Blastopirellula sediminis: one gene and its partner. The main gene of each other region encodes a partner of the protein of the gene in region 2 in a complex. Links are inferred from orthologs where the notes say so. Each region holds a gene or a part of one and is shown on either strand. Other genes may lie near its edges.

Evidence for each region.
Region 1: the proteins of dnaG (region 2) and dnaB are in contact, whole or in part, in a crystal structure (PDB 2R6A), measured with the Geobacillus stearothermophilus proteins. The link is inferred for Blastopirellula sediminis from one-to-one orthologs. Residues at the interface, in WP_049624496.1 of Geobacillus stearothermophilus: Lys456, Leu457, Leu458, Pro459, Ala460, Asn463, Ala464, Leu467, Leu535, Leu536, Ile537, Ala538, Gln544, Glu545, Asp548, Tyr549, His552; in WP_033016901.1 of Geobacillus stearothermophilus: Ser13, Glu15, Ala16, Gln18, Glu91, Leu92, Asp94, Ala95, Val96, Pro97, Thr98, Ala99, Ala100, Asn101, Tyr104, Tyr105, Ile108.

The regions. Positions count from the first base shown.
Region 1 is NZ_JAJKFT010000010.1:96,145-111,156, forward strand. What follows is about bases 11,194-14,019. They hold dnaB (replicative DNA helicase), read right to left. Parts: upstream 13,411-14,019; coding sequence 11,977-13,410; downstream 11,194-11,976. Other genes in these bases: LOC68_RS11880 (arginyltransferase), read right to left, coding at 11,221-11,937; rplI (50S ribosomal protein L9), read right to left, coding at 13,669-14,019. Outside these bases: lysophospholipid acyltransferase family protein, read left to right, coding at 1-737; hypothetical protein, read right to left, coding at 734-1,153; DUF1559 domain-containing protein, read right to left, coding at 1,202-2,272; ATP-grasp domain-containing protein, read right to left, coding at 2,414-3,526; pilus assembly protein TadG-related protein, read left to right, coding at 3,812-5,548; fae (formaldehyde-activating enzyme), read left to right, coding at 5,838-6,335; NADP-dependent methylenetetrahydromethanopterin/methylenetetrahydrofolate dehydrogenase, read left to right, coding at 6,426-7,292; hypothetical protein, read left to right, coding at 7,453-7,713; BamA/OMP85 family outer membrane protein, read right to left, coding at 7,732-9,384; BamA/OMP85 family outer membrane protein, read right to left, coding at 9,443-10,897; more of rplI, read right to left, coding at 14,020-14,199; ssb (single-stranded DNA-binding protein), read right to left, coding at 14,285-14,788; rpsF (30S ribosomal protein S6), read right to left, coding at 14,908-15,012. UniProt on the Escherichia coli protein: The main replicative DNA helicase, it participates in initiation and elongation during chromosome replication. Travels ahead of the DNA replisome, separating dsDNA into templates for DNA synthesis.
Region 2 is NZ_JAJKFT010000002.1:122,621-137,673, forward strand. The notes cover bases 8,081-10,947. They hold dnaG (DNA primase), read right to left. Parts: upstream 10,500-10,947; coding sequence 8,661-10,499; downstream 8,081-8,660. Other genes in these bases: LOC68_RS01215 (sigma-70 family RNA polymerase sigma factor), read right to left, coding at 8,081-8,569; aat (leucyl/phenylalanyl-tRNA--protein transferase), read left to right, coding at 10,787-10,947. Outside these bases: YdjY domain-containing protein, read right to left, coding at 1-467; hypothetical protein, read left to right, coding at 598-2,418; YggS family pyridoxal phosphate-dependent enzyme, read left to right, coding at 2,432-3,130; DUF167 domain-containing protein, read left to right, coding at 3,134-3,436; hypothetical protein, read right to left, coding at 3,501-4,163; DUF6807 domain-containing protein, read right to left, coding at 4,269-5,234; transcription elongation factor GreA, read right to left, coding at 5,375-5,857; zinc ribbon domain-containing protein, read right to left, coding at 6,029-6,745; more of sigma-70 family RNA polymerase sigma factor, read right to left, coding at 6,896-8,080; more of aat, read left to right, coding at 10,948-11,494; CinA family nicotinamide mononucleotide deamidase-related protein, read right to left, coding at 11,657-12,862; DUF4198 domain-containing protein, read right to left, coding at 13,147-13,611; DUF1559 domain-containing protein, read right to left, coding at 13,611-14,591; hypothetical protein, read right to left, coding at 14,772-15,053. UniProt on the Escherichia coli protein: RNA polymerase that catalyzes the synthesis of short RNA molecules used as primers for DNA polymerase during DNA replication.

The DNA of each region.
Region 1 (15,012 bases), on a different replicon or contig from region 2:
CGATTCCGACCCTCTGGTGGCTGGCCAATTGGTCGCGGCGCGTTTACACGTTTCCGCGCTACATCCTGGCTTGCTTGAACATTGTTCTGGCTCGCGTTTGGTGGCGCACGTCGATTCCGCCAGATCTGCCGATTCCGATCGGCCAAGGCGCCGTTCTAATCGCTAACCATCGTAGCAGCGCCGATCCCTTCTTTATTCAAGTCGCCGCGCATCGCGTCGTCCACTGGATGGTTGCCAAAGAGTTCGTCGAACATCCAGCCCTGGCGTGGTTTTTGCGCCAATCAGGCGCTATCGGGACGAGTCGCGGCGGACGGGACACCAAGGCGATTCGGGCCGCGATTGACCTCCTGAACGCCGGCGAACTGGTCGGCGTGCTGCCGGAAGGTCGGATCAACATGACCGACCAATTGATGCTTCCCTTTCGCCCCGGCGCGGCGATGATCGCCCAACATGCCGGCGTCCCGATCGTGCCGATCTATATCGAAGGGGCGCCGTACGACCGGTCGCCGGCAAGTCCCTTTTTGATGCCGGCGCATGTGATCGTCAAAGTGGGGGAGCCGATCGACTCGTCGACCGGCACGCCGCAAGAGCTGATGGAGCAAGCGACGCGGGCGATCGCCCATCTCGCCGGGTGCGACGACTTCCAGCCGCAGTTGGCCGGACGAGACTGGAAACCGACCCCCGCCGATCTGGAAGCGGCGATGGCCGCCGCCAAAGAGCGGAAACGAAATCGCTAGTTCGACGAAAGCTCAAATTTCAAATCGCCTGCGCCGCTGTCGCCCACCTTCGCCGAGAGGGTCGAATCGGAGTTGTATTTCGCCGGGATGTAATTCATCTGCCGCTTCGGTGCGTCAGCGCCGTACATCGCCACGGCAGTCGGATCGGGCTTTTCTTCCCGAATCGCCGAGATCTCGATGCGGTACTCGCCGGGCATCGCTTCGCCGCTGAATTTGCCGTCGGCGATATCGACGCTGAAGAACTCTCCGTCGGTCCGTCGCAAGTAAATCGAGCCGTCGGGAAGTGGAGTCCCGTCGAGCGTCACGACTCCTTGAATCGGCACTTTGGCCTGTCCGGCCGGCGTACACCCAATTGCAGATACGACCAAAATCAAAGCGGCGATGGTCGCAGTCGCCGCATATTGTTTGCTGTGCATACGGAATGTTCCCCAGATGAATGCGTTCGTCGTCAATTCCTTCGGTCGTTACGATCCGGCAAGAACCTGACCGTCATCGCGGGTCACGATCTTCGCTAATTCCTGCAGCGTTATCGTTTCTGCGGTGAAGTGAACCGAACCGTCGACGTACAACATCATCAAGCCGCCGGGATGGGCGCTATTGAGCGGGATGTTATTGCCGAAGTTGTTGCAAACGCCGGTCGACATGCAAGTGCCGTCGCCGTTGTCCCAACCGGTCTTTTGATTCAGCTTGTAGCGAACCGTCGTTTGATTGAAGGTGCGAGCGTCGCTGCCGGGAAAGTAATTCGGCGGCTTGCGATCGTTGTTGTCGCCATGTCCGCCAATGAAAAAGCCATGCGGCTGACCACCGCGCCAAGTCTTCTTCGAGTTGTCTTTGGTGGTCATATAGTCCCCATGCTCGCCGACGATCGCGACGTTGCTCGTTCCGTCTTGAACCGACGCCATCGTTAGTTTGCCAAATGGAAACAGCATCCCGCCGCCGCTGACGATCCCGCCGGAACAGCAACCTTCGACGCCGGAAGCGCCGCTGTTAGTTCGCGATTCGGTATAGCCGGTGATCAGGCCGTTGATTGCACCAGAGATGCCGACGTAAGTTGGCGAAGTGACGTCGCCGGTCACTCCAGGAGTGAAAGCGCCGGGATTGTTGGCGACCGCTTCAAACGGGGCCGAAGGGCAAACGTAGGTTTCGATCTTGGCGCCCTTCATCGCGTCGACGTTGTTCACGTTTCCCCAGCCGGAGTTCCCCATGTTGAATTGGAATTTGTCGTGCAGATTGTTTTGCTCGACGCCTGGCAACAGAAAGACCAGCCAAGAGGGACCATATCCGCCGCCGGTATCGCGCTGGCCGAACGGGCGTTTGTCATCCGAACTGCCGGGCGGAAAGCGGAGGTAGGTGTCGTGGAAGTTGTGAAGGGCTAATCCCAGCTGACGCATGTTATTGGTACAGCTTGAACGCCGGGCCGCTTCGCGGGCCTGCTGCACCGCGGGGAGCAACAATGCGATCAGCACGCCGATGATGGCGATCACCACTAATAGCTCTACCAAGGTAAAGCCAAATCGATATCTGCGACCCTGCATAAAACACCCCTACAGAAGTAGATGAGAATGACAAAGGGAGTTAGACGCCCACAGAATATCACGCAAAGGACGAATGAATCCAGAAAAATCCTTTTCTGTGCTTATTTTTTCTTCCAAAATTTTATCAAAGCCTGATTCTGGTCAGCGGAGCAGTGCGACTCGATCGCGAAGTTGGCTTCTTCCGTGGCGTAGCTGCGAAGCGACGGCGCCTGGCGTCTCACCGGAACTGAGAAGAGTGAGGATCGGCCCGGACCGGACCATCGGGGAGCCAGGCATAGGAATGTCGGCGATCGCTAGGTTCGAGTCACGAATCGCTTGCTCCAGCGTTTCGCTCCAAACGAAGTCATTGGGAGCGTAAACAAACAACTTTCCGCGTACCTGGTCGGCGGAAGACGCGGGCGTTGCGTTTTCGCCTCGCCATTCTGGAAGCCAGGCCGATAGATGGAGCCGCATCAAGTCGACCGGCAGCAGTTCCATCGCCGCTGTAAACCGCGGATTGATCTCCAGCATCCAGAGCTGATCGGCGTGCAGGACAAAGTCGATGCCGAATAGTCCTTGCAGTTGCGTCGATGCGAGCAGGAATTCAGCCAGACGCTGGAGCGTTTCCTGCACGTTATCAGGCAATGGGATCGGCCCAATCGATCCGGCATATTGAAACGGTTGCGGCGCTCCCCATTTTCGCCCGATCAGTTGCCGCGTCGCCCCTAAAAACCGGGCCTGACCGTCGATTGCGACGAACGCCGCTCCGTACGATCGTCCCGGAATAAAACGCTGATAGACGACTTCTTCGTTATCCGCAGGCTCCGTAAAGCGGCGGATATTCAAGCCGCCGGCCGATCTGCGCGGCTTGATGAGCCAACGTCCCGCACGCGGCGGCGCGGTCACCGTCTCGGGAAAAAGGAAGCCTGCGGAGCGGAGCGTTTGCTGTAAGAGCAGGGGATCGCGAATCGGCGGCAGAGCAGGGGAGGGGACGCCCAACAGCGGGCGAATCTGGGCTGCGGCGGCAAGAACATCGGGATGATTCTCAAGCCCGCCGACGTAAATCCAATGCGTCGCATCGGAGTCGGCCAACCAAACGGGAATGTCGCTGGGAAAACGACTTAGCTGCGTTGCAGGGGCCATCCGCCGCAGATCGGCGTCGGCGAATTGATCGGCGGCGACGGCCGAGATCCCGCTCCGACGTAAACAGGCGACCGCGGCGCGACAACTGCAGCCGACGACGGCGATTCGCGGGGGGAGGGGAGGGGGACTCATGGGAGGTTCAGACCGATTTTTGCGATTTTTTTTCTGAGAGCCGACCCGCAAGAAAATCTCAAGCTATGGTTTCCATTGGGCAAGGACACACTATTTCCATTTCGACTGAACTTTTCACGATTCCCATTGATGCGGATGGCTTCGGCCAAACGCTGCCATATCGCGACGATTCCGCACGAGGCGGTTCGTAGCAAAATCTCTCCCCACCAATTTGTCCATGATAACCGCGTCAGCGCCCAAAGGTCGGCAGCTGCGCTCATTTGCCCAACTACCAGGAGAGTCGAAATGTCGTCGCGTCGCCGTGATCGAGAAAAACCAATCGCAGTACGTCCCGCGCTAAGACGCGGTGTGATCGTCGTGCTGTCCGCCGTGTTGATGATCGTGATGATGGGGTTCATCGCGCTTAGCGTCGACGTCGGCTACATGTTCACCATGCAATCGCAATTGCAGCGTTCGGTCGACGCCGCCGCACTGGCCGGCGCCGGAACGTTGATTGAAGGGGAAGACGTCGCCACGGCGAAAGTGCACGAGTACCTGACTCACAATCCGGTCGGTCTGCAGTGGAAAGAGTTTACGGACGGGGACACCGCCGCCAACGTCGATCTATTCCTCTCTAAATATGGCGACGGCTTGGAACTGTCGCTGGGTCAATGGAATTCGTCGACGCAACGAGTGGAATCAGTCGAAGAGGGCCCAACCACCGTCAGCGTCCGGATGACCTACCAAAACATGCCCTTCTTCTTCGGGCATCTGCTGGGACGCGATTCGTTTGATATTACCGCCGAATCGATCGCCACCTATCAAAACCGCGACATCATGCTGGTGCTCGACCTTTCGGGCTCGATGAACGACGACAGCGAGTTCAAATCGATCGGCCGCTTGGGCTTGGAACACATCTACACCAACTCGCAGCAGATGTACGCCGATCTCGGCTACCCGGTTTACGGGAACCTGACGTTTGATCCGGCATACGCAAAGGCCACTGGTACCGCACCGATTTCGGACGGTCAAGCCCGAACCTCGGTCACCTACCGCGGCCCATCGGCGGTGGTTACGTCGGACAAAGCGATCAGCAAAGTCACCGTGCGAACCAGCGGTGGATCGACCTACAACTACTATCCCAGCGGCGCCACTTCCTATACGGCCAGCCCGAACCAGGAAATCCGCTACGTCTGGATCACCAGCGGCAAAAACGCCGACAACTCGGACCAGGTCCACTCGTTTGACTTTGACGGCAATCGCCTCGCGACGATTCGCAAAGCCCTGGCCCTGGATAACGTCGCCTATCCCTATCCGCAAGGAAGCTGGAACGACTACCTCAACTACTGCCTCGGTACGGGTCAAAATAACGACGCCGGCTACCGCTATAAATTCGGCTACATGAGCTGGATCAATTACTTGCTGGAAAAACGGTACTCCTCCGATGCGACGCCTGACCTGTGGAAGGCCAGCGCTCACCCGATCACTGCGGTGAAAAACTCGGTCGACCTGTTCATTCACTTTATGCAAGAAGGGGATGGACGCGACCGGGTCGGTCTGGCGGTTTACAACGCTCCGAATGGAAACGGTCTGCTCGAATCGACGTTGACCGAAAACCTCGGGTTCATCATGTCTCAAACTCGTCAACGACAAGCAGGCCACTACCACAACTACACCAACATCGGCGGCGGCATGACCACTGGCCGTGAGGAATTGCAGGCCCGTGGCCGCGAAGGCTCGGTCAAGATGATGGTCCTGCTGACGGACGGTCAGGCGAACTGGGTCAACGGCGGCGTGAACAGCACCGCTGCGAAACAGTACGTCATCGACGAAGCGTATCTCTGTAAAGATCAAGGCTTTAAGATCATCACGATCAGCCTTGGCGCCGGAGCCGACACCGCCCTGATGGACGAAGTCGCCCGGATCACTGATGGCGTCCATTTCAACGTTCCCGGCGGCCAATCCGTTGCGGAGTATTCCGAAGACCTCACCGAAATCTTCCGCCAGGTTGCTGGCGCCCGTCCCCTGAAACTGGTGAAGTAGCGTTCACCGCCCCGCCTTTCTCGTGTCCTGCCTTGCTCCGACCGCCGCGCGGCTTTGTGCCTCGCGGCGGTCTTTTCTTTGCGCATCAAGGGGGGAGAGTCTTCCATGGTTGCAATCGCGTGGGGGTTTGATAAGTTTTGCTCTACGGCAATGGCCCCGACCCGATGCTTTTCGCGCTCTGATTTCGCGAAGATGCGCTGCCAGGGACGCCGCCCCCCAACGCCTTTCCTCGAAGCGGCGCCCACTTCGGGACGCTCCATCCAATCTTCACTTTCGGGAGAAACTACGCATGTCGATGTTCATTGGCGAAGCGCTCGCCGGCGATGGCAACGAAATCGCCCACATTGATCTCTTGATCGGTTCCAAGACCGGTCCCGTCGGCGCCGCGTTCGCCAGCGCACTGGCGACCCAAACCGCCGGTCACTCGAACCTGCTCGCCGTGCTCGAACCGAACCTGCTGGTCAAACCGGCGACGGTCACGATCACCAAGGTCACCATCAAGGGCGCCAAGCAAGCGACCCAGATGTTCGGTCCGGCTCAAGCCGCCGTCGCCAAAGCGGTCGCCGATGCGGTCGAAGCCGGCGTCATCCCGAAGGATCAGTGCGAAGACCTGGTCATCGTCTGCGGCGTCTTCATCCACTGGGAAGCGGCCGACGACAAGAAGATCTTCGACTACAACTACGAAGCGACCAAACAGGCGATCGTCAACGCGATGACCGCCAAGCCGACCATCGACGAAGTTCTGGCCGGCAAAGAAAAAGCGGCTCACCCGTTCCGCGGCTTCTAAGCTGCCGACGGCGCTTTCGCTCTTTCGATAACTTCCGAAAACCGTCCCCACCAGGGCGGTTTTCTTTTTTTCGCCCCAAGAGTTCCTCGCATGCCAACCGCTAAAATCCTGTTGCAGCTCGATCCCGACCCGCAAATCAGCACGTTTGACAGCGTCGTCGCCGTCGACTCCGGCGTCGATCAACTCTTTCGCCACGGCGCCGTCAGCGCTTCGCAGGTACGCGATCTCGTCTATGGACTGATCTTCACGCGTTCCCCAGCGGAGCTGAAGAACTCGGCGATCTTCATCGGCGGCAGCGACGTGACGAAGGCCGAAAGCCTGCTCAAAGCGGCGGTCGGCAGCTTCTTCGGTCCCATGCGAGTTTCGATTCTGTTTGATCCGAACGGCGCCAACACGACGGCGGCCGCTGCAGTTATCGCTGCTGGACGCCATCTGGAGTTGGCCGGCGCCGAAACGCTCGTTCTCGCCGGAACCGGACCTGTCGGGCAACGTGCGGCTCGTCTGCTGGCGAGACAAGGAGCGCGTGTCCGCATCGCTTCACGAAAACTCGACAAGGCGACTGCCGTTTGCGATGCGCTGCAAGAGGACGTTGGCGAGGGAACGTTCGTGCCGTATGCGGTAAGTGATGACGCTAGTCTGACGACCGCGCTGGATGGGGCGGCGGTTGTGATCGCAGCCGGCGCGGCGAACGTTCAACTGGCCAGCCAACAGACGCTCAGCCAGGCGAGCGATCTGAAGGTCATGATCGACCTGAACGCCGCTCCGCCTGTCGGCATCGAAGGGGTCGATCCGATGGACAAAGCGAAGGAGCGCGATGGGAGAATCTGCTACGGCGCGATCGGCGTCGGTGGAACCAAAATGAAGATCCACAAACAAGCGCTTGTCCGGATCTTTGAGCGGAACGACCTGGTTCTGAATGCGGAGGAGGCCTACGAGATCGGACTCGGCCTCGAGTAACCCTCGCCGGCATAACCGGCAAGACCGTTACCACCCTAACAGACCGTCGAAAAACGGGGCGACGGGAGGATCAGCGGTCAGCCGAGTGGGACGCAAATGCCGATGCTAGAGAGGAGTCGCACTCGGGGCGACGATTCTCATTGCTGTAAGGCCACGTTCCATGATTCGTACACTGCTGGCATCCCTGACGCTTTGCCTCGCTATGGCGGCGATTGGCCAGGCCGCTCCCCCTTCGTACCTGATTCTGACGCCGCAGAAGTCGAACGCGGCCCCGTACTATGGGCACTACTACCATGGGTACGGCTACTCGGTCAGCACGCCTGCCTACAGTTACGGATATTTCGGCGCGTGCTCAGCGCGCGACACGTGGACCGGGCATACCGGTTACCATCGAGAATACTTCGAGTGGCGCACCTACTAGCCGTCTCTCAACTGACGACTAGCGAGCGTAACCAATGAAGAAGCTGAAGACCTGCGTGCGGTCGCTGTCAGCCTTGTTAACCGGGAACGCAAAGTCGAGCGCGATTGGAGCCTGACCCAACGCCGGAACCGAAATGCGAAGACCGAAACCAGGCGCCACGTCGAATTCATCCCAGACCAGCTTCGTCGATTCTTGGACGGTACCGACGTCGGTGAAAATCACCCCTTTCAACATGTCGTCCGCCGTAATCGGGAAGAGGTATTCGACCGATCCCAGCACGCGGAACGGACCGCCGGTGTAAACGCCCCCTTCGACCGGACCGACGCCGCGGAAGTCGAAACCGCGCAGCGTCGAGTAACCGCCCGCAAAGTAGTTCTCGAAGATCGGCGTATTCGAGCCGGAGAAACCTGCACGAGCCGACAAGCCGAGCGTATGTCGCCCCGAACCGTCCGCACGTTCGCGCAGCAGGAAGTAGCGACGCATGTCGACTTCAGCACGCGGGAAGTTGTAATCGCCGAACGCTTGCTCGAAACTCATTTCGATCAAGTGACCTTCGGTTGGCGCGAACGGCTGATCGCGCGTGTCGTGCGTAATCGTCAACTGGCCGCTGAACAGGTCATGGCTGCCGAGCGCCGCGTTCAACGATGGCGAGGTGTTCAAACGGGGATCCGAGATGTCGACGTTTTCCATTCGGAGGTTGGCGCCGATCGATAAGTCCGGCGTCAAGCGGTAGCCAAGGCCGACTCGACCGCCGACGCGGTTTTCATTCCAGTCGCGATAAATGCGGTCGAAGTAGTAAGCGCTCAAGTTCATGCTGATGTTGGTGCGGAACAGATACGGCTCGGTGAAGGTCGCCATGTAGCGCTGCACCTGCGTACCGGGAAGAGCTTCCAAGCGGAACCCCTGCCCTGCCCCGCGGAACGCCCGTCCGTTCCAGACGTCATCCCAACTGGTCGGAACCGCCGCATAGTCGAAGTTGCGTTCGTCGACGACGATCGAGCCGGTCACGCCCGCGTCCGAGTTCACGCCGACGCCGAACTGGAACCGACCGGTTTGAGCTTCTTGCGCGTTGACCAAAATGTCGGCCGTTCGCCCCGGCAAAAACGGTTGGCGACTCGGATCGTAGACCGGATCGGGACCGACGATCGCATCCGGGCCAAGGGGCGGATTGTAGATCGGGGCGCCGCCGAAAGGACGGCCTAGCGGAGCGACCGAAGCCGGCGGCGGCAACGTTTGCTGTTGAACGTAACCGTTGGAGACCGCTTGATCGTAGGCGTTGGGATTGTAAGGAGCGCCGCCGACGACGGTCGACTGCGGATAGGCGGTAGCGGCCGGCGCGGTGGTTTGACCGGCGACCGGAGCTTGCGGCAGCGGCGGAGCGGTGTACTGCACCTGCTTGATCGGCTCGCCCGAAGCGGGCATTCCATTGCGGTATTGATTGTCATTGCCCGGCGACGATTGGCGATTGGCGCCATCGTCGGTCGCCAAAGCGGCGTCCTGAGCGCGAACGATCGGCGGCTTGCCCGCAGCGACGATCGATTGATCCGTAGTCGGCCCAGTCGAAAACGTTGACGGTATCGCCGCGACCTGCGCACCTGGAGTGGTGCAGCCGACCGCCGCAAAGACGGCGGTAAGCATCGTCAGGCTTGTGAGTTTCCAGCTATATCTCACGAAGGAATCCTTCTCGACCGGGGGGAGGTCGCCTATATCAATGTCGCAGGCTTCAAGGTTACCAAGGCGCAGCGGCAGGAGCCGAGTACCGAGACGGACGGAAGTCGGGTGGAGCGACCTGAGTTCCCATCTGAACAGCCGGAACTTGCGGCTGCTGATACTGACTCGGCTGTTGGTTGTACGTCGGCTGCTGGTACTGAACCGGTTGGCCATAGTACGCAGGCGGCGTCGCAGCTTCAGGACTTTGTCCTCGATAAGTCGGATCGGAAGCGTCACCCCGTTTGTCGGCGATGTCGCTGACTTCCGGCGGTTTCACCTGAATCGTCGGTTTGATTCCGCGATGCGGTTCGTTGACGAACAGCTGCGACGAGACCAGTCGTCGTTCGCTGTCGCGAATCTTGCGAATGTCGATGATGTCGCCCGGAACCAGGTCCAGGCGGTTCAGCACGACGTCGCGTTGCGTATGCGGATATTCGCCGTCGATCTTCACGTCGATGCGACCGACGCGATACTGCTCCCCTTCCCGAATGTCGTAGACCAGGTCAATCTGGCCCGGCTCTTCCAGGAAGCGAGGTTCGGCCTGTACGTCAGCGTGAATGTAACCTTGGGCTCCGTACAAGTCGGTCAGGGCCGCGAGGTCGGAGTTCATCTTCTTCTGATCGAAGAACTGCCCCTCGGTCAGCTTCACTTGCGTGGCGAGTTGCTCTTCGTTGAATTTGGTTTGTCCCACGAAGGCGACGTTGCGGACTTCATAGCGCATCCCTTCGTCGACGACGAAGGTGATGTTCACCCACAACCCCGACTCGGTGTACTCCATGATCCGATTGACCTGGGCTTGGAAGTAACCGAGACCGCGATAGTAAGACGTCAACGCTTCGACGTCCGCTTCGACCTGATCCATGTCGACTTTGCCGCGCACGTACCAGAGGAAACCGGGCTTCGATTTGACCTGGGTCTTCAGACGACCATCGGACGAAATCGAGTTGCCGACGAAGCTGGTCGAAAGGACTCGCGCCAGCGGTCCTTCATGAACCATGAACGCGACGCCGTTGGCGTCGGCGTCCAACCCTTCGACGATCGTCACCGAAGCCATCCCATGACCGCGCGTGCGGTAATATTCTTCCACGCGTCGTCGCGCGTCTTCGACAACAAAGCGATTGAGCGCGCCGCCAACTTCCAGTCCCGATTTTTTCAGCAGCGCTTTGTCGGTCGCCGACTCGTTGCCGATGAATTTCACGTATTGGATCGAGGGACGTTCGAACACTTGGAAAGTGACGACGACCCCTTGCGCCGACTGTTGCGTCAGAATCTTGACGTCTTTGAAAAGCCCGGACTCGGCCAACTTGCGTACGTCGGACTGAATCATTTCCGGATCGAACTCGCGATCGGCTCGCGAACGAATCATCGAGCGAATCTTCGCTTCTTGCGTGTGGTTGTTGCCGGTGATCCGCAAATCGACGATCTGCGGTCGCGTTGGAATCGCGCCCGGTTCGGCCGGGACCGGCGTCAACATCGCCGGATCGATGTTCGCAGGATCAAAACCTTGGGCGAGACTGGTTTCGCTACTCGCAACGAGGAGCGAAAGACCGCACCCGAAACCGAGTGCGAACGCAGCTATTTGGCGGCAATTTAGCACAATATCGTCCTTGAATTCTGGCCCGTCGCGCGATCCGTGCGCGGCGATAGGCGACTAGCCTATGTAAGCGGTTGGGTAGAGATACTGAATGAGCGACGCTACGGCAAGACGGATTCGGCCTTGTTTGCGCAACTGTCAGCAACGCGATACGTTACGCGAGGTCTGGCAAATCGGTTCAGATCGATTTACGCCGCCAGGTGCTAGCTGCTGGCGAACTCGGTCCAGACCCCAGCAATCCGCCGCTGGTGGGGCAAAAACGACGCTTTGTAGCTCATGTGGGGCGACTCGGCGATGTAGAAGCCGAGGTACAGATAGCGTCGGTCGGTCTCGCGACAGAATTCCCACTGTTTGAGAACCGAGTAAGTTCCCAGCGACAAATCGCTCTCGTTCGGGTCATAGCAGCAATAGACAGCTGATAGCGAGTCATCCCCTAAATCGGCGGTCGCCGCCGCCACGAGTCGCTCTTCCAGGTAGTAGCCGAACTCAACCGTCTCGCAACACGACTCGACCAGGAACTCGCCGTACTGATGAGCGTTAATCGCCGCCTGACCGTCGTCAGAAAGACCGCGTCCTTCTTTGTGCAGGTTGTAGATCCGCGCATGCTCCTCATCCGCGATCGGAGCGCCGACGACCGTCCTCAGTACGGCGTCCCCTTTTGCTAGCACGCGACGATGCCGCCGACGCGGCTCAAACTTCTTCACGTCCAACCGAATTGGTTCGCATGCCCGACAGGCGCGGCAGCAGACATGATAGAGATAGATGCCGGCACGACGCGCACCTTGCGAGAGGGCGAGATCGACATCAGCGCCAGACATCGCGGACAAGGGATAATAGAGGGGAAGCCGTGCGCGGCGTCCCGCCAAATAGGGACACTTTTCTTCGTGGTCCCAAACCTTGAATCCGAGGATCTGATCCATGCCGGCGCTCTTCGTTCGCCTTTGCCGATGCAGTCCGCTTTAAAACTCGCCCCCGCCGTTAAAGGCTGAGAAGTCGTCCGGCTCGCGCTCGAACGCGTTTTCAAAGCGGGTAAAGTCGCGGAGCCAAGTCAGCTGAACTTCGCCGACCGGACCGTTACGCTGTTTGGCGATAATGATCTCGGCCTTACCGGCGAACTGATCGCGCTCCTCTCCATGATGATAGTACTCTTCACGGTGTACGAACATCACAACGTCGGCGTCTTGTTCGATAGCGCCCGATTCGCGGAGGTGGCTGAGCTTCGGTCGGTTGTCCTTCGAAGCTTCCGCCTGGCGGTTCAGCTGGGCCAGACACAAGATCGGCACGTCCATTTCACGCGCCATCCCCTTCAAACGGCGGGCGATCTTCGCCACTTGTTCCTGACGGGGGTCATTGGAGTTATCGGGCTCGATCAGCTGCAAGTAGTCGATCACGATCATCCCCAGACGACCATGACGACGCTTGATGCGTCGGGCGCCGGCCGCGATCTGCGAAACCGTACGCGAGGGGGAGTCGTCGACGAATAGGGGCGATTCGGCGACCAGGGCCGACTTCTCGACCAGGCGGCGACGGTCGTCGGCCGAGATCGTTCCGTTACGCAGGCGGTGACCGTTCACCTTGGCGACCGAGCAGAGCAAACGATCGCAAAGTTCGATCGCCCCCATTTCGAGGCTGATGAACAGCACCGGCGTCTTGTCGTGGACGGCGACGTTTTCGGCGATGTTCATCGCGAACGCCGTTTTACCCATCGACGGACGAGCCGCGAGAATCAAAAGCTCTGAACCATGGAAGCCGCCGGTCATGCCGTCCAAATCGGTGTAGCCGGTCGCAACGCCGTCTTCCAGATGTTCGCCGCGAAGACGCGCGTCGATACGTTCCATCGACGCGGTGACGATGTCGCTCATGCTCGACATCGAGTTCGAACTACGGGTGTCCGTAATCGCGAAAATCTTTTCTTCCGCCCGGCTCACCAGGCGGTCCGACTTGTCGTTTTCCTCGTAGGCGTCGCGGAGGATGTCGGTCGCGGCGCCGATCAGATTGCGATTGATCGCTTTGGCGGCGACGATCTGGGCATAGTGCTCGGCGTGGGCGGCGTTCGGAACGCTGTTCAGCACGCGGGCCAGATAGGCGGCGCCTCCGATGAACTCGAAGTCGCCGTCCGCTTTCAGCTGCTCGGCCAACAGCGTCAGGTCGACCTTGCGACCGCTGTCGTGCAGACGAACCATATGTTCGTACAGCTTCTTGTTCGCCTCGTCGTAGAAGTCGTCAGGCCGGACGATCATCACCACTTCGTCGGCGCAGTCAGGGAGCAGGAAGATGCTGCCGAGCACCCCCATTTCCGCTTCCAGATTGCACGGCGGCTGCCGATCGAAGATCTCGCTCGTCGGCTGCTGTTCGCGGTCCGCCTTATCGACGCGTTTGAATTTCGTCTTCATGAGCACCTTCCCTGATTAGCGGTCGATCCGGCGCGGCCATTCGCCGCGGGATCAATCATACTTGGGCGATGTTGGGCGGCAATCGAGCGGCGACCTCAAGCCGCAAAGTCGCGCCGTAAGTCGAACCGCCGCAACGCGCCGCGGCGAAAATCGCGGCGTGAATAACCTGTCGAAAAAAAGAGCCGTCCTGTTGGGGACGGCTCTTGAGAATCGCTTTTGCGGATCGACGGATCGCGGACAATCGCCCCTGCGATGCAATTATTCGTCGCCGGTGACGGTCGGAACAACCCACACTTTGAGTTCCGATTCGATTTCGGCGTGCAGGTGAATCTTGACCGTGTAGAGACCGAGTTCCTTCAGCGGACCTTCCAGGCGAACCTGATCGGCGGTGATCGTGAAGTTCTGTTCCTTCAAAGCCGAGACGATGTCGGCCGGACCAACGCTGCCGTAGAGGTGGCCTTCGTCGTTGGCGTTGGCTTCGATCGTGACGCTCTGGCGGTTGAGCAGGTCGGCGATCGCGCGGAGACCGGCCAATCGCGACTTTTCGATTTCGAGCAGCTTAGCGCGGTGCTTTTCGACCATCCGCTTGTGGTGCGGGGTGGCGATCGTGGCCAGACCTTGCGGGATCAGGTAGTTGTTGGCGTAGCCCGGACGGACTTCAACGACGTCCCCTTGCTTGCCCAGGTGATCAACCGATTGGATCAGCAGCAATTCGATACCGCCGTGCTTCCCTTTGGGGAGACGCTTCCAAACACGTTCACTATGCTTTTCGGCACGAATGCTCGCCATGATCGAAATTCCTCTTGCGTTTCACTCTGCCCAGCGAACTGCGTTCGGGGCGTCTGTTCGGATAATGTAAGGTTGTTTGTTTGGATTAGAACGGGATGTCGTCCGACGAACCGCCGAACGAATCGTAGTCGTCGCCGCCGCCGTAGCCGCCGCCAAAATCGTCGCCGCCACCTTTGTTACCGCCGCCACGATTGGGCGCCGATTGCGGTTGACGACGTTGACCGCCGCCACCACCGCTGGACGGGCCTCCTTGACCAGGGCCGCGAGCGCTGAGCATCTGCATCTTTTCGCCGACGACGCGAAGCTTCGATCGCTTCTGTCCGTCGGTTTCCCAGGTATCGAGCTTCAAGCGACCTTCGACCAACACCGGCGAGCCTTTGCTCAGGTATTCGCTGGCGATCTCCGCCGTCCGGCCCCAGAGCGTCACGTCGACGAAAGTCGTTTCGTCGACCCATTCGCCCGAGGCGGTCTTGCGGCGATCGTTCACAGCCAGCCCGATCTCGGCGACCGCCGAACCGCTTTGGATATAGCGGACTTCGACGTCGCGGGTCAGGTTGCCGACCAGAATCACCCGGTTAAAACTCGCCATGTGTCGATCTCCACTGTGCTTTGTCGGTTCCAGCGTCACCTAAGTAGTGAACGCTTGTTAACCAACAGCCTACCAAATCGGCGCGCCTCGTGCGACTTGCCGTCCCGCAAAATTGCGACTTAGTCGATGTCGGCCGTGGCCGCTTCTTCTTCGTCGGCGGTCGAATCTTCGTCGCTCGGAGCAGCTTCCACCGCGCCGGTCGCGTGGGCGATCAACATGTCGAT
Region 2 (15,053 bases):
TCGAGGGTATCCTTCGTTCCTGTCTTGCGAACCCAATCCTTGGCGTTGGCGATTTGCGTCTTCCCTTTGTCGTCTTTCCACTGGACGTAGATGGCGATTTCTTCGCCGCTCGCAGGCTTGAATTCCGGCGAGAATTTCACCGGCGTCCCTTGTTGGGCGCCGATCGCGATCAGCCCGGCATGCAACATCATCGCCTTGATCGGGACCGATACGATCGATTCGTGCTCTTTGGTTCCCTGCAGACAGGCGAACATCTCCAGCGTCCCTTTCCGCAGGCAGATTTCGCCGTCGGCGATCACCATTTTTCGTCCCCGGTCAAACCAGATCGGATGCTGGTCCGAGAGTTTGCGGACCTCTGATTTCTCGGGGGGCTGCTCCTTGGCGTCGGAGGCGTCTTTTTGGGCCCAAACGACCGAAACGAGGCCGCAAAAGAGGATGCAAGTCGCCGCAATTTGGCTGGTACGCATGGTGGAGCCCCATTTTCTGAGCTGAAGGGGGAAGGCAATCAATTGGCACACTGTTAAGATAGTGCGGTTCCGCGTTTTGGTCTACGTCGAGCATTATTTCGTTTCCCGGTACGAAAGACGTTAAGAAAAAATGATTCAGTCAACCGCCTCGACCCATTCGATGGGCGTCGCCACGGAAGAATCGGTTGCCGAGAGCAAAAAGTGGGCTGTCTGCGCGTCGAAATTTCGCCGCCGCTGTAAGCTCGACGACTGGAAAAGCTGGGGCGAATATCTGACCGAGCGAAAGCTGCCGACGCCGCTGCAAGAGTTGGTCAGCGGCAAGAAAGAATCGCCGCTCGCGTGGGCTTACTTGCCGGACGAATCGATCGATGCGCGGACCTTTGATTGGATCGAATCGCTCAGCAAAGTCGCTCGCGGCAAATCGGTCAAATGCGATTGGCAAGCGACTGCCGACGAGTGGCTCTCAATCGCCGGCAAGCGAGCCGCCGAGCGGAACCTGGCGATCGAAATGATCGCGTGGGGACACGCATTGCCGAAGCTGACCGGCAAGCTGAGCGAATCAACCTGGTGGAGCCTCTTGAGCTTCCTCTATCAAACGGCTCAAGACGCGCTCGCCGCCAATTTTGAAGACCATGTGCCGGAACAATTTCTCGCCGGCGAACTGCCGCTGACCCTGGCGTATCAATTCCCGGAAATCCAAGCGTGCGCCGAACTGGCCAAGCCAGCCGCGGCGGTGATCAGCGACGGCATCGACAATCTGCTCGACGGCCAAGGGATGCCGTCGGTCGAGAATCTGCCGAGCCTGCGGGGGCTGCTCGCCTGTTGGACCCGCTCTCTGGTCCTCGGAAAAGAGCTGAAGGAAGCGAAGTTCCACAAAGATGCGATCTCGCAATACTCGTGGGCCGTCCGTCAGGCGATTCGCGTTACTCGCGGCGACGGTAGCCAGGTCCTCTCAAGCGGCATCGGCAGCCGTTACGCCAAACATCTGTTCCAAACGGCGCTGCTGTTGGCGGACGACGCCGAAGATCTGCAAATCGCCGAGTTTGCGCTTCCCGGTAAGACGACCAAGGAAAACGTCTCGGAGTGGTCGCTCGACGAGTCGTCGTACGAATCGGAATGGGCTCAATTGGCGATCCTGCGGACTGATTGGTCGCAGCGTTCTCCCCGCCTGGCGATTGATTACTCCGGCGACGACGTGAAGATTGAGCTCGAGTCGGAAGGGGAGATTCTGGCCGCCGGACTTTGGAAGCCGCGGATCTCGCTCGACGGTCAGGAGCTCGCTTGCAAAGACGAGTGGCAGCAAGTTGGTTGGCTCGCCGATGAAGATGGCGATTACCTCGAACTGGAAGTCGACCTGACCGGCGGTCATCGCCTGCAACGGGCGTTTTTCCTGGCTCGCGAAGATCAATTCCTGATCATCGCCGACGCGGTGATGCTGAAAGACCAGTCTGGCGATATCGCCTACGAACTTCCGCTCCCGCTCGCCGGCGCAGTCGAAACGACCGTCGCGGACGAAACGTGCGAGATGGAGCTGAAAAAAGGAAAGGGTTGGAGCCGCGTCCTGCCGCTCGCGCTACCAGAATGGCGAATCGACACCAGCCGCGGCCGCTTTGAGCGAGAAGAAGGACAACCGATCCTGCAAATTCGCTCGCAAGCGAAGAACCTCTACGCGCCGCTCTTGTTCGATCTGAAGCGTGGCCGGCGGATGAAGCATTACACCTGGCGGCAGTTGACCGTCGCCGAGAACCTGGAGATTCAATCGCGGGAAACGGCGGTTGGATATCGGTTCCAGCTGAACGACCAGAACTGGATGCTTTATCGCTCGTTTACCGAAAAGGCGAACCGAACGGTCATGGGGGTCAATCTGACGTCGGAATGCGTCATCGCTCGTTACGACGGCGAGGACGGGATCAACCGCATGTTGGAAATTGAGCACGCCGATACGGAGTAGTGCGAGACCCGTCATGCAAACGGCTCAGCAAAAGCGCTTGGCGGAAAATCTGGCGGAGGTTCGGGGACGCATCGCCGACGCCGCCGATCGCGCCGGTCGATCGGAGAGCGACGTTCGCCTGATCGCCGTCACCAAGTACGTCGACGTCGAAACGGTCGAAGCGCTGCTCGATCTGGACTGCCACGATCTAGGAGAGAGCCGGCCGCAGCAACTTTGGCAGCGGGCCGAGCAGTTCGCCGATCGCGTGGTGCGCTGGCACATGATCGGCCATCTGCAAACCAACAAGGCGAAACGGACCGCCGCGGTCACATCGCTGCTCCATTCGGGCGACAGTTTGCGTCTGTTGGAAGCGCTCGACGCCGCAGCGCCCGAGCGCCCGCTGCAGACCTTGCTCGAAATCAACATCTCTGGCGACGCCGCCAAACATGGGATCGCTCCAGACGAAGCGGCGCAGGTGCTGGAAGCGGCGGCGAAACTGCCGCATCTCTCGATCCGTGGGCTGATGGGCATGGCGGCGCTCGAGGGAGGCGTCGACGTCGCCCGACGGAATTTCGCGGCGCTCCGCGAACTACGCGACAAGTTGGCGATCGACGCCCCAGAGAACGTGCGTCTCGACGAACTTTCGATGGGAATGAGCGGCGATTTTGAAGCGGCGATCGAAGAAGGCGCCACGATGGTTCGCGTCGGATCGTCTCTCTTCGAAGGAATCTAAACGGTGATCGACTTGCAGCCGCATGCCAGCGGCGTCATCTTGCCGGTTCGTGCGCTCCCTGGCGCCAAAAAGAATGAACTGCGGGGAGAGCAGGAGGGGGCGCTGAAGGTTTCGGTCACCGCCGCTCCGGAAGATGGAAAAGCGAACAAGGCGATCGTCGAACTGCTCGCCAAAAAGCTGAAGCTACGCAAGTCGCAGCTCGAAATTATCTCTGGGCAAACGAGCCGGCAAAAGAAGGTGCTGGTCGCCGACGTTGAGCTAACCGACCTGCAAGAGAAGATCGCCGCCGTGCTGGAAAGCGGTTAACGAGAAAAGGGGAGCCGAAATTCGGCTCCCCTTCGTCATTCTGTCGATTTGACGTTGGCGGCGACTACTGGGCCAACGCGTCGTCGATCGATTTCTTCAGTTCGGCGACGATGTCGACCTGGAATTCTTCATCCGGGATGCCATGTTCGTCGCAGATCTTCTTGGTTTCGGCAACGAACTCTTTCAGCTCATCGTCGGAGACGTTCGATTTGATTTCCCAGTTTCCTTCCGGGCCCCGTTCGGCGATCTTTTCCATGGCCGGATCGAGGTTGTCCATGGTGATCGTCTTGTCAAACAAACCATGGGCGGCGCGGTCGAGCTGCTTCTTGGCGTCCGCCTTTTCTTCTTCCGACAGCCCCGAGTTCTTCAGGTAGGTCGATTCGACGACGATCACCGGAATCGCCGAGATGACCGGCGATTCGCCGATGTTCTCGAAGATCTTGCCGAGCTGTTCGTCGCTGATTTCGCCCGACTTGTAGCCCGACGCGATCCGGTCGATCTGCTCCTTCATGCCGATCTTCTGGTCTTCCGGCAGTTCCGACTCGTCGATGGCCTGCGTGACGACGCTGGCGAACAGCCCAACCCCGAGCGACTTGATGTTCGACATGATGTAGTAGCCAACGCCGCAGGCGATGACGACCATCAGAATGATGGCCACCAAGCAGCCGAGCAATACTTTCGGTACGGCGCTACCGCCGCTTTTTTGAGGTGCGTTTCCTGTCGCCATGTTGCTTCTCCCTGAAGTCTTTGTTTTGTGGGGGGGCGGATTGGACTATCGATCAGTTCGTCAGAAGGGACGAAATCTTTCCGACAATTCTCAAATCATAGCACTTTATTGGGGAGCGGTTGAAGCGGACCGAGGTGCGATTTTTCCGAATTTGTCATATTGGGCCGCGATCTCCGTTTGGGAGAGGACGTCTTTATGGATGTAGATGCCGTATCGCGCGGTCACGCTTTCGCCTTTCTTCAGGGTCTGCGGCCGCTCGTGCGAAAAGCACGCGCCCATCCATCCATCATCACGCACATGAAACGGTGCGGTCGGGTCGGCGTTGTCGGCGGCGCTCATCAACGTGATGCCGGCCAACTCATCGCGCGCTGCTGCGCCACTATAGTCGACCCAGTTTGCGCGTTTTCGGAACGCTTCTTTTTCGTCGCGTTCGCCGGCTGAGTTGAGGATGCGTCCGCCGCCATCTTTCACGCCGATCGTCTTCGCCATTCGTACGCCGACCAGACCGAACGGCGTGTCGCCGAGCGTCACTTCGGGCTGCTGAGCGGTCAGCACGCTTTTCAAATCAAGGAGCCACTCGTTCTCTTCAAGCGGATAGAAGGTCATCGTGCGGGTTTCAGTCAGCAGCGTAGCGCCGTTGGATGAGTCGATCCAGTTGGCGACGATTTCGATCGTCGCGTGATCGTCTCCATCTTCATATCTGTTGATTTTCATGCATTGGATCCGTCCTTTACCGGCGTCTCCCCAAAAGTCGACGCCGCTCACGTCATGATGCGAGATCCAGATCGAGTTGTGGTGGCTGTGGCCGTTAGGATCGTGCGGATGTCCCATCCGGGTCAACCGATTGCCTGCCGGGCTGATCACCGGATAGAGAAACGGACGATGCAGATCGCGGCCGAAGTGGAAGCGGGTGATCTCACGACCCGCAACCTGGACCGACGCTTGATCGTACGGAAGGGGAATGATCTGCACGCGCGGGATCGGTTTCGGACGTAGCGGCGGCTCTTCAGCGCGGAGCGAAGTGATCAAACAGGTCGACGACACGAGTAGAGCGAGCAGAAGGCGCGACATGGCAGGAACTCGGCGGGCTTGAGGAAGGGAGAAGAGGCGCTTCCAGAATACCCGTGCCCGCGGCGAATCGCAAATTTACGAAAAAACGCCGCTTGGAGATCCAAGCGGCGCTCGTGGTTCGAACTCTAGCGCGAAAGGCGTTAGTCGAAGTTGTATTCGATCTTCAGGATCTTCAATTCGTACGCGCCCTTGGGAGCTTGAATCTCGACGACATCGCCCACTTTGTGACCAAGCAGGCTTTGGGCCATCGGGCTGTCGATGAGGATCTTGTTGTTCATGAAGTCCTCTTCGCCGTTGCCGACCAAGGTGTAGGTCTCTTCTTCATCGAGATCGAGATCTTCGACCGTGATCGTGGCGAAAAAGCCGACGGTCGTTTGATCAATCGACGCAGGATCGATGATGTAGGCGCGGGAGAGTTTCGACTTGATCGCGTTGATCTTCGCTTGGATCATTCCTTGCGATTCGCGAGCGCCGTGATACTCGGCGTTTTCTTTGAGGTCGCCTTCTTCACGCGCGGCGGCGACTTTTTCGGTGATGCGAGGCATCTCGACCGTTTCGAGATGTTCGAGATCCGCCTTGAGCTTTTCAAAGCCTTTTCTCGACATCGGATTGCGATCTGCCATGCTCGACATTGGAACTCTCCCGCAGCTGAAAAAAAAATGCGACCCTCCAGGAAGGATGGTCGCCGATCGATTCAAGTTTTCCCCATTATCGGTAGTCCAGCGTGAAGTGTAAAGAGAGCTTCACGATATCGCTGGGAAGCCCAGTTTAGGGCATTCGCTACCGAAAGGGCCCTATTCTCCAGGCTTAAGGTAGAGCATGGCTCCACAAGAGGAGCAGTAGACGATCCGCCCCATGAGCAAGTCTTGATACGCCTGGGGTCGCATCGAGACGTAACACTGACCGCATTCTTCGCCGTCGACCATCGCCAGGGCGTCTTCGCCACGGGCCTTGGTCAAACGTTGGTAGTCGGCGCGAACGTCAGCCGGCAGCTTCTTCTCGACTTCGGCGAGTTCGGCTTGAGCGACTGCGACTTCACCTTCCAGCACTTCCCGTTCGGCGTCGGCGGCGTCCTGAACTTTCTTCAGTTCCGCTTCGGCGGCAGCGATGTTCAGCTTTTCGCTTTCGGCTTGCGTGTTGAGCTGGTCGATCTTCTCGAGCGCTTCCAAGATCTCATCCGCCAAGACGCTGTTGGCCATCTCGGCCGCCGCAATCTGATCTTTGAGAATCTGGTACTCTTCGTTCGTCTTGGCCGCGTTCAACTTCCCTTGCGTGTTGACGATCTTCGCTTCGCTTTCTTTCAGCTGCAGCTGTTTGCGATCGGCCGTCATTTTGGTCTTTTGAGTCGCGTCTTTGGTCGCCGCCAAATTGGCTTCGATCGCCGCCAGCTTTTGGCGGGACATCGAGACTCTCGCCGGTCCCCGCGCGAGTCGCGTACGGAGTTCCGAGAGTTGCTGGTGAATGCGATGGAGTCGCGCCAGCGTTTCGCCAAACTCTTTACCTGCCGTCATCGACGGAAACCTCTCTCGGGAAATGAAATCACTTCACTAATGTTAACATTCCCCCCGAAGTCCGAATACCAGAGCGCATGAAAAAGGCCGCCCGGCGAACCAGGCGGCAATTCGTAGTTTTCGGTTTCCAGCGGGGGGAGACTCCGCGAATTAGTCGGCGGCGGCGCCGGCCAAAAAGCCTTCCAGCTGCTGGCTGCGAACCGGGTGTTGCAGCTTGCGAACCGCTTTGGCCTCGATTTGGCGAACGCGTTCGCGGGTCACTTTGAAAATGCGGCCCACTTCTTCGAGGGTGTAGGTATAGCCGTCCCCCAGACCGTAGCGAAGTTTGATGATTTCTCGTTCGCGATAGGTCAAGGTTTTCAAAAGTCCTTGAATTCGGTCACGGAGAATCTGGTTGGTGGCGCTGCGGATCGGCGTTTCTTCGTGGCTATCTTCGATGAACTCGCCGAAGCTACTGTCTTCGCTCTCGCCGATCGGACGATCAAGGCTGACCGGTTGGCGGCCGATGTCCATCACGCGGCGAACTTCTTCGATGTCGATCTCGGCGCGACGCGCGATTTCGTCCATGGTCGGTTCGCGACGGAGCTCTTGCAGCAGACGCTTCTGGACGTTTCGCAGTTTCGACAGGACGTCGATCATGTGGACCGGGATGCGAATGGTGCGAGCCTGATCGGCGATTGCGCGGGTGATCGCCTGGCGAATCCACCACGTCGCGTAGGTCGAGAACTTGAAACCGCGGCGATATTCGTACTTGTCGACCGCACGCATCAGGCCGGTGTTTCCTTCCTGAATCAGGTCGAGGAAGCTCAGACCGCGATTGCGATATTTCTTGGCGATCGAGACGACCAGACGCAAGTTGCCGCTCGACAGTTCGCGCTTCACCTTTTCGTATTCGTCAAACTGGCGACGATAACGTTCGCAGCGTTGACGCAGACCGCGCGGGCTTTCCAGCGTCAGGATCATCAGGTCGCGCAGTTCTTGTCGCAGGTTGGCGCGTTCGTCCTTGCAGGCCGATTGATCTTCGATCACGTCGAGACGACGACGGATTTGCTCCATCCGCGACGCGAAGTCTTCCAGCTGCTTCATGACCGGCAGCACGCGACGCGTACGCAGGCTCATCTCTTCGACCAGCTGCAAGCACTTTTGACGACGACGCATGAAGCGACGCTTGGCGGCGTTACGATCTTCGCGCGAGGTCGACTTGCGGAGCAGGATCTTGAAGTCGCGCTGGTTTTGTTCCAGCAGGTGATTGAGCGTCTTCAGGTTGTGCGGCATGCGGGCCTGGATCTGCTCTTTGGTCAGCTGTTCGGTCAGCGAGACCTTGATGGTCCGGTCGAACGGCAGTTCGCCGCGATGAACCTTGGTCAGAATCTCGACGGTCGTTCGCATCGCGAAGTCGCAAGCCAGGACCGAGCGGCGGAATTGCTTGCGGGTCACTTCGATCTTCTTGGCCAACGCGATTTCCTGCTCGCGGGAGAGCAACGGAATCGAGGCCATCTGCGAGAGATACATCCGGATCGGATCGTCGTTCGACTTCGAGATTTCCTCGGGAACGAAGCAATCGGTTCCTTCTTCGTCTTCCAGCGCTTCGCGAAATTCTTGGGCCGACGGAGCACGCGAGGTGGGAGCGTCGTCAAACTCTTCTTCCGGAGCGGTCGTGACCAGCTCGATCCCCTTGTGTTCCAGTTCGGTCAGAAGCTTGTCGAGCTTCTCCGGAGTGGACGCCTCGTCGGGGAGGTAGTTGTTGACTTCGTCGTAGGTGAGATAACCCTGGGTCTTGCCGCGCTCGATGAGCGCAATCAAATCCTGATCACAGAATTCCACGTGAAAAGCCTCCTTGCCTTTCAAGTTCATCAGGTTGTAAGCCGTCGAAAGAGCGTGCGGGCGCCGATTCAACAGCAGTGCGTCGACAGTTCTACCCGTCCGTGGGAGAAACGATTCCCTGTCGACTTCGTTGACGTTCGATCATTTGTTGCAGGAGATCCATTTCGTCCTGCCCATGCATCGTTTTGTCATCGAGAGCGGCAACGTTGTTGCGATGCTCTCGTTCTTCAAAGCGGCGTTGGTAATCCGCGATGAATGATTTCAGCAGCGTTTCGGGATCGGTGATATTCTTCGCCGCCGCTTGCTCGTCGAGTTCCACCAACAAGCCTTTGAGCGACTCTGATTCGATTCCGGAAAGCAATTGATTGAATTCCACCGGCGAGCCGTCCTGGCACGCAGTGATAAATGTCTGGTAAAGCCGGCGAGCCGGTTCGCTGCTCATCTCGTCGACGCCCACTTCATCGGCCGCCAACAAGGTGAGATCAGGCTGACAGGCCAACACTTCGAGCAAGTTCCGGTCGTACGGATCCAATTCCGCGGCCCGAACTTTCACATCTTCGTCGGACGGCGCGGCCGAGCGATCCGGCGCGGCGTTGGTCGCACGACGAAGCGACGAAAGTCGCTTACGCAGCTCTTGCTCATCGACTTCAAATTTGCGAGCCAAACGGCTCAAAAACTGATGTTCTCGCAAGCGAACTTCCGAGCCGGCGCCATCCTGCAGTCGTGGGGCTCGCGCCATCGTCGACAGCAGGCTTTCCAGCGCTTCGTTCGCCTTGTGCAGATCGCGGCGAACGTCGACTCCGGCGGTCGTGATCCGCAATTTGTGCTCCAGCGCGTCGACCGCCGTGTCCAAGGCGGCGTGAAACGCGTCAACGCCGCGCTGCTGGACGAAGTCGCACGGATCCAACTGATCGGGAAGCGTAACGATTCGCAGGTCCGCTTGTTCTGATACGAAAAGTTCGAGGATATCGTTCGTGCGGCGCTGTCCCGCTTCGTCCCCGTCGAGCAGCAGATAGATGCGATCGGCGTAGCGACGGAGGAGATGAATGTGACGTTGGCCGAGGGCCGTACCAAGGACCGCGATGACGTTGCGAACGCCCGCTTGCTGCAAGGCGATCACGTCGGTGTAGCCTTCGACGACGATGGCCGAACGAGATTCGACGATCGCGTCTCGCGCCAGATCGAGGGCGTAAAGGTTATCGCTCTTCGAGAAGAGCTTCGTTTCGGGGGAATTGACGTACTTGGCCGCTTTCGGATCGTTGTTGCCCGGCAGAATGCGTCCGCCAAAGCCGATCGTTCGTCCCTGCACGTCATGAATCGGGAAGATCACGCGTCCCTTGAAGCGATCGTACGGCTTGCCGGAGGTGCTGCTGCGGCCGATCAGGCCCGTTTTTTCGAGCACGGCGGCGGAGAACTCGGTCGAGCGCGCCTGGTCGACCAGCCATTGCCATTGATCGGGGGCGTAACCCAAATGGAAGCGATTCACCGAATCTTGCGAAATGCCGCGATCGTGGAAATAACGTCGCGCGGCGTCCGCATCGGGAGAATGTGCGAGATATTTTTGGAACAGTCGTTCCGCCCACGCGGTCGCGGCGAACAACGTTCGCTTGTCGTTGGGAGATCCCGGCTGAACCGGCGCCGCTTTGCTGAGCGAAATGTTGGCGCGATCGGCCAGCAGTTCGAGCGCTTCGCGGAAATCGATCCCTTCGCGACGCATGACGAAGCTAAAGACGTCTCCGCCGATGCCGCAGACCCAACAGCGCCAAGATTGGCGTTCTGGGTTGACCTGCAAACTTGGGCGAGAGTCATTGTGCCACGGGCAGAGGGCGACGTAGATGCGACCCTGGCGCGTCAGCGGCAGGTAACCGCCCAGCACATCCGCAATATCGGATGCCTGGCGTACTTGCTCGCGTGAGTCGTCCAGTGTCACGGTGAATTCCCTTTCGGTGGTCCGAGGAAAAAAGTCCTCAGAGTTCGGCTGCGATTGTGGTTCGTCTTCGAGTCAGCTCCTTGCTGGCTCAAAAGCGACGTAAGTCGGTCGCCGTCTTCGCCTTCCATGGCGAGTGGGAGCAATTTATGCTTTTTGGCGATTCCGAGTCAAGTTCATCAAAGCGGCTGCCGACAGGTTTTTTGCCGGAGATTGCCGATTGCTCTTAAGTCTATTGTCCAGCACAATTTGGAAAGAACAAGACCTACGCGGAAACCACGGAACGGATGATGGCGCCAAAGTTTTTTCCCCCCGCCGATTCGGCTGATGAGCAAGGACTCGTCATGATCGGCGGCGATTTATCGGCCGAGCGGCTGCTAGACGCGTACGCTCACGGGATTTTCCCCTGGCCGATGTGGGACGATTGGCTGCCGATGACCTGGTTTTCGCTCGATCCGCGGGCAATTATCGAGCTGAACGGACTGCATGTCTCGCATCGCTTGGCCCGAACCATGCGGAGCGGACAGTTTACCGCGACCTGCGATCGCGCCTTCCCGGAAGTGATGCGGGGCTGCTCGCGCCGCCGCAAAAGTGGAGATGGGACCTGGATTACCCCCCACATGTTCAAAGCTTTCTGCAATCTGTACGAAGAGGGGCACGCACATAGCGTCGAAGTGTGGCAAGGGGAAGAATTGGCCGGTGGGATCTATGGCGTCGGCATCGGCGGAGCGTTCGCCGGCGAATCGATGTTCCACAAAGTCACCGACGCGTCAAAGGTCGCGCTGGCGACGCTGGTCGCCCATCTCAATCTACGCGGCTATCAACTGTTCGACATTCAGCAGTGGACCCCGCATACCGGACGGATGGGAGCGAAAGAGATTCCCCGTCGCGTCTATCTGAAGCGACTCGCCGAAGCGATCCGCCAACCGGTGACGTTTGGGGAAGAGTTGGAATGCGCGGTGACCGACGTTCCGCAGATCCTGGCGAATCTGGAATAATCAAACACTAGCCCGCAGCGCAAGCGAGGGAATGCGGCGTCCATGTAATGAGGAATGTCGAAGCTCGAGTGACGAAGTTTCTTCCATTCGACACTCTGGTTTCGACATTCGTCAGTTAGCCGAACGCATTCCCTCGCTTGCGCTGCGGGCTAGTGTTGCGGCTTATGACATCATCCGTCGGCGAAGCAGATCGAGAACTTGTTTCGCTGCTCGCGGGCGATGGATCTCGGGATGTCCCAGCGTTTGCGACGATTCGCTGACCACACCCTTCGCGTCAGCGACGGCGAAGCTATAGGCGCCGCTCTCGTCGATTGGGCCGATTGCTAAACCGTAGTCGGTACCGAACTCTTCCCGTACTTTGCTGGCCGCCTGTTCGACAACGGCCGTCTCACCAACGGACGCTTCACCGGCGTAGACGCTAAGCGCTTGCAAACTCGGCGTGATTCGTCCTCCGGCGAAAGAGGCATTAGCGGCCGGCGATTCGGTGAGCGACAAAGCGATCAACCCGGCGGTCGCCGATTCGCAGCAAGCGACCGTCTGACCGGCGGCTGTTAACATGCGGCCGACGGCGTCTTGCAGTTCGTCGCCGGTTTCTCCGAAGACGAGCGGCCCCAGAATCGTACGGATCTCATCAAGCGTCGGCTGCGCCTGGGCCAGGCACTCGACGTCATCTTTGCCATTGGTAGTGACGCGCAGCGTAATAGTCGCTTGGTGAACGGTGATGCCGACCTGCGGCTCGCGGCCGCGGCGGATCATATCGGGCAGCATCTCTTCCAGTCGACTTTCGCCGACGCCGAAGCACTTCAGCTCATAGTGACGAATCAAATTGGCCGGCGCCGCCGACGTTCCGCCGATCGCCCCTTTCACCGTCTGCGTCCACATCTCTTTCAGTTCGATCGGCACCCCGGGAAGGGCGAAGAGGCGAACGGTGCGGCCGTTGCGTTCTAAGGTGAGGTCAATACCGGGAGCGGTGCCGTTCGGGTTCGGCACGACCTGGCAGCCAGCCGGGAACATCGCCTGAACGCGGTTTCGCTCTGGCATGGTGACGCCGCGTGATGCAAATCGCCGCTCGATATGGGCCAGGCTTTCGGGGTCCAACTCCAGCGGGCGATCAAAGGCGAGCGAGAAGGCTTCGCGGGTCAGGTCGTCGGCCGTCGGACCCAAACCGCCGCTGACGACGACAATGTCGGCCCGGTCGGCGGCGATCTTCAGGCAGTCGACCAGCGAATCGAGTTCGTCGGCGGCGGTGGTATGAAAACCGACGGCGATGCCGAGATTGCCTAGCTCCTGGCTAAGCCACTGCGAGTTAGTATCGAGACGTTGACCGCTGGTAAGTTCGTCGCCGATCGCCACGATTTCTGCGCGCATGCTGGGGAAGGTCCAAAAGGGCTGGTGGTGTGTGGGGTAGAACAAGTTTCGGTCAGCGGCCCAGTTCTGACAAGTCGCCGTCAAGCGGATCGCGCTAGCTTTCGTGCGCGAAGCGGCGGAGAGAGAAGGGGCGCAATCGCGCCAATAGAGGATTCGTCCAAGGTTGGGCGGCTGCCCCGAACCGCCCAACCTAAGAGCGAAACCGCGACTCGCTTTCGTGAAATCCGCATCCAGCGGATCCCGGCGTCGCCTGAATCTTTCAGGCCCCAGGCGAAAACAAATCGCTATTTTTTCTTATCGCTGGTCAAAGCGAAGTGAGCCTCGTCGGTCCCATAGTCGGGGACGTCGAAGGTCAGCTCTTTACCTCTCCAGTAGCGTGCGGGGAGGTATTCCTTGACGAGAACCAACTCGGGGTTGGCCTCGTCTCGGACTTCTCCGCAAATCGAAACCGAATGAGTACCGATGACGGCGCCTTGCTTGCCATGCGGAGTCGCCAATTGATAGTTGCCGTTTTCGTCGGTAATGCAGTACGAAATCGGCCCGACGATCGCGCTCTTGCCGTCCCCTTGCGGAGAGAAGATGACTCGCGCGGTCGCCAGCGGCTGGCCGTCGAGCGTCACTTGTCCCGAGACCGGCACGCACGCGAACGGATCTCGGCCGCAGCCGGCCAGGCTCGCCGCCAATAACACCAGGCTGCAAACGCCCGCCTTGGAGTAGGACGACGTGGTGGGGTATTTCAACGCTGGCATTACCATTCTCCTACCACTTCGCCATCGGCTCGTCGCGCCAAAGCGGCGACCGTTTCCCAACTGGTGTTCTCGCTGAGGAAATGAACCGAACCGTCGACCAGGGTTACGTTGACGCCGCCGACATGTTGACTGCTCGCGACATCTTGCACTAGCGATTTGCCGGTCGGCAAATTGATCGGACGTGTCGTCGCGGTCGTCGCCGAACTCGCAAAGGAGCAGTGGTTGTGTTGGAACGATCCGCCGGTGGCGATCTTCGGTGCGCCGATCCAGATCGCGCCGCCAGACGGACTGCTGCTGGTCAGCGACGACTTGCGAACGCCGTCTCGCTCCGACAGGTAGATCGTGTTCGACGTACCGTCGGTAAAGTCGCGGAAGCGGAAGCTGGTGTGCAGCGCCGAAGCGCCGTTGCCATAGGAACCGCCAGTGGGACGAGCCAGACCGGTGCCGTGGTTGGCGACGTAGTTCGACTTCGCCATTCGCTGGTCGTCCGGAAGACCGCCGCGCGGCAAATAGAATCCGTCGTAGTAATAAGGATTCAGCGACGGGCTCGGATCAGACGGGCACTCGTAAGCCGAGATCGAAACTTGCGCGTTAGGCGCCGACCAAACTGGAATCGATTCCAGCGCGTCGTGCAGTCCGTTCTGTTCCATGAAAGGAAGAATGAACGTTCCCCAGCCGTAACCGTTGGCCCATTTGCTGAAGGGAAACCACGACGAAGTTGCGCCAGTGGTGGCGGACGAATCGGGATGCAACAAGCCCGGCGGGAAGACTTGATGGGTATCGTGATAGTTGTGCAGGGCCAGACCCATCTGCTTCATGTTGTTGGTGCAGCTCATACGACGAGCCGCTTCGCGGGCCTGTTGGACGGCCGGCAAAAGGAGCGCAATAAGTACGCCGATAATCGCAATCACGACTAATAGTTCGACCAGCGTAAAGCCGAAGCGTTTGCGCCGGGGAGTCGCTAGGACCTGAATCGCCATAGAAGATTCTCCAGTAACGGTAAGGATAAAAGTTCTCGGCGGGGCTTGAGCCAAAGGTAAAAAAGGGGATGGCATGTTTGGGGGCTCAAGTGCACGTAAAACGTTTTGGAATTGCTGAAATGATCCTAAATTTTGGTGACATTGGAACCGCAAACTGCGAATTATGCGGACTGCCGAACGTTAACTGCGCGGTTCCACGAACTCGCTCATAATCGTGCTTCCGTACAAGGGATACTCAACCCGTAAACGCCAACATTGGTAGTCGCTAAGATCGAATCCGGAGTGGTCGGCGACGTGGCGGACCATCTCCGGGTAGTCGGGGAATTCTTTAATCGCCGGCGGCGGACCTTGGCCGAGACATTCGAAGTCCATTCGGCAGGGCAACGTCCGCTCGATGCCTGGCGGCGCAGCGCGATCGCTGGCTGAACTGCCGACCATGGCCGACGCCTGGGCGATCCAGTC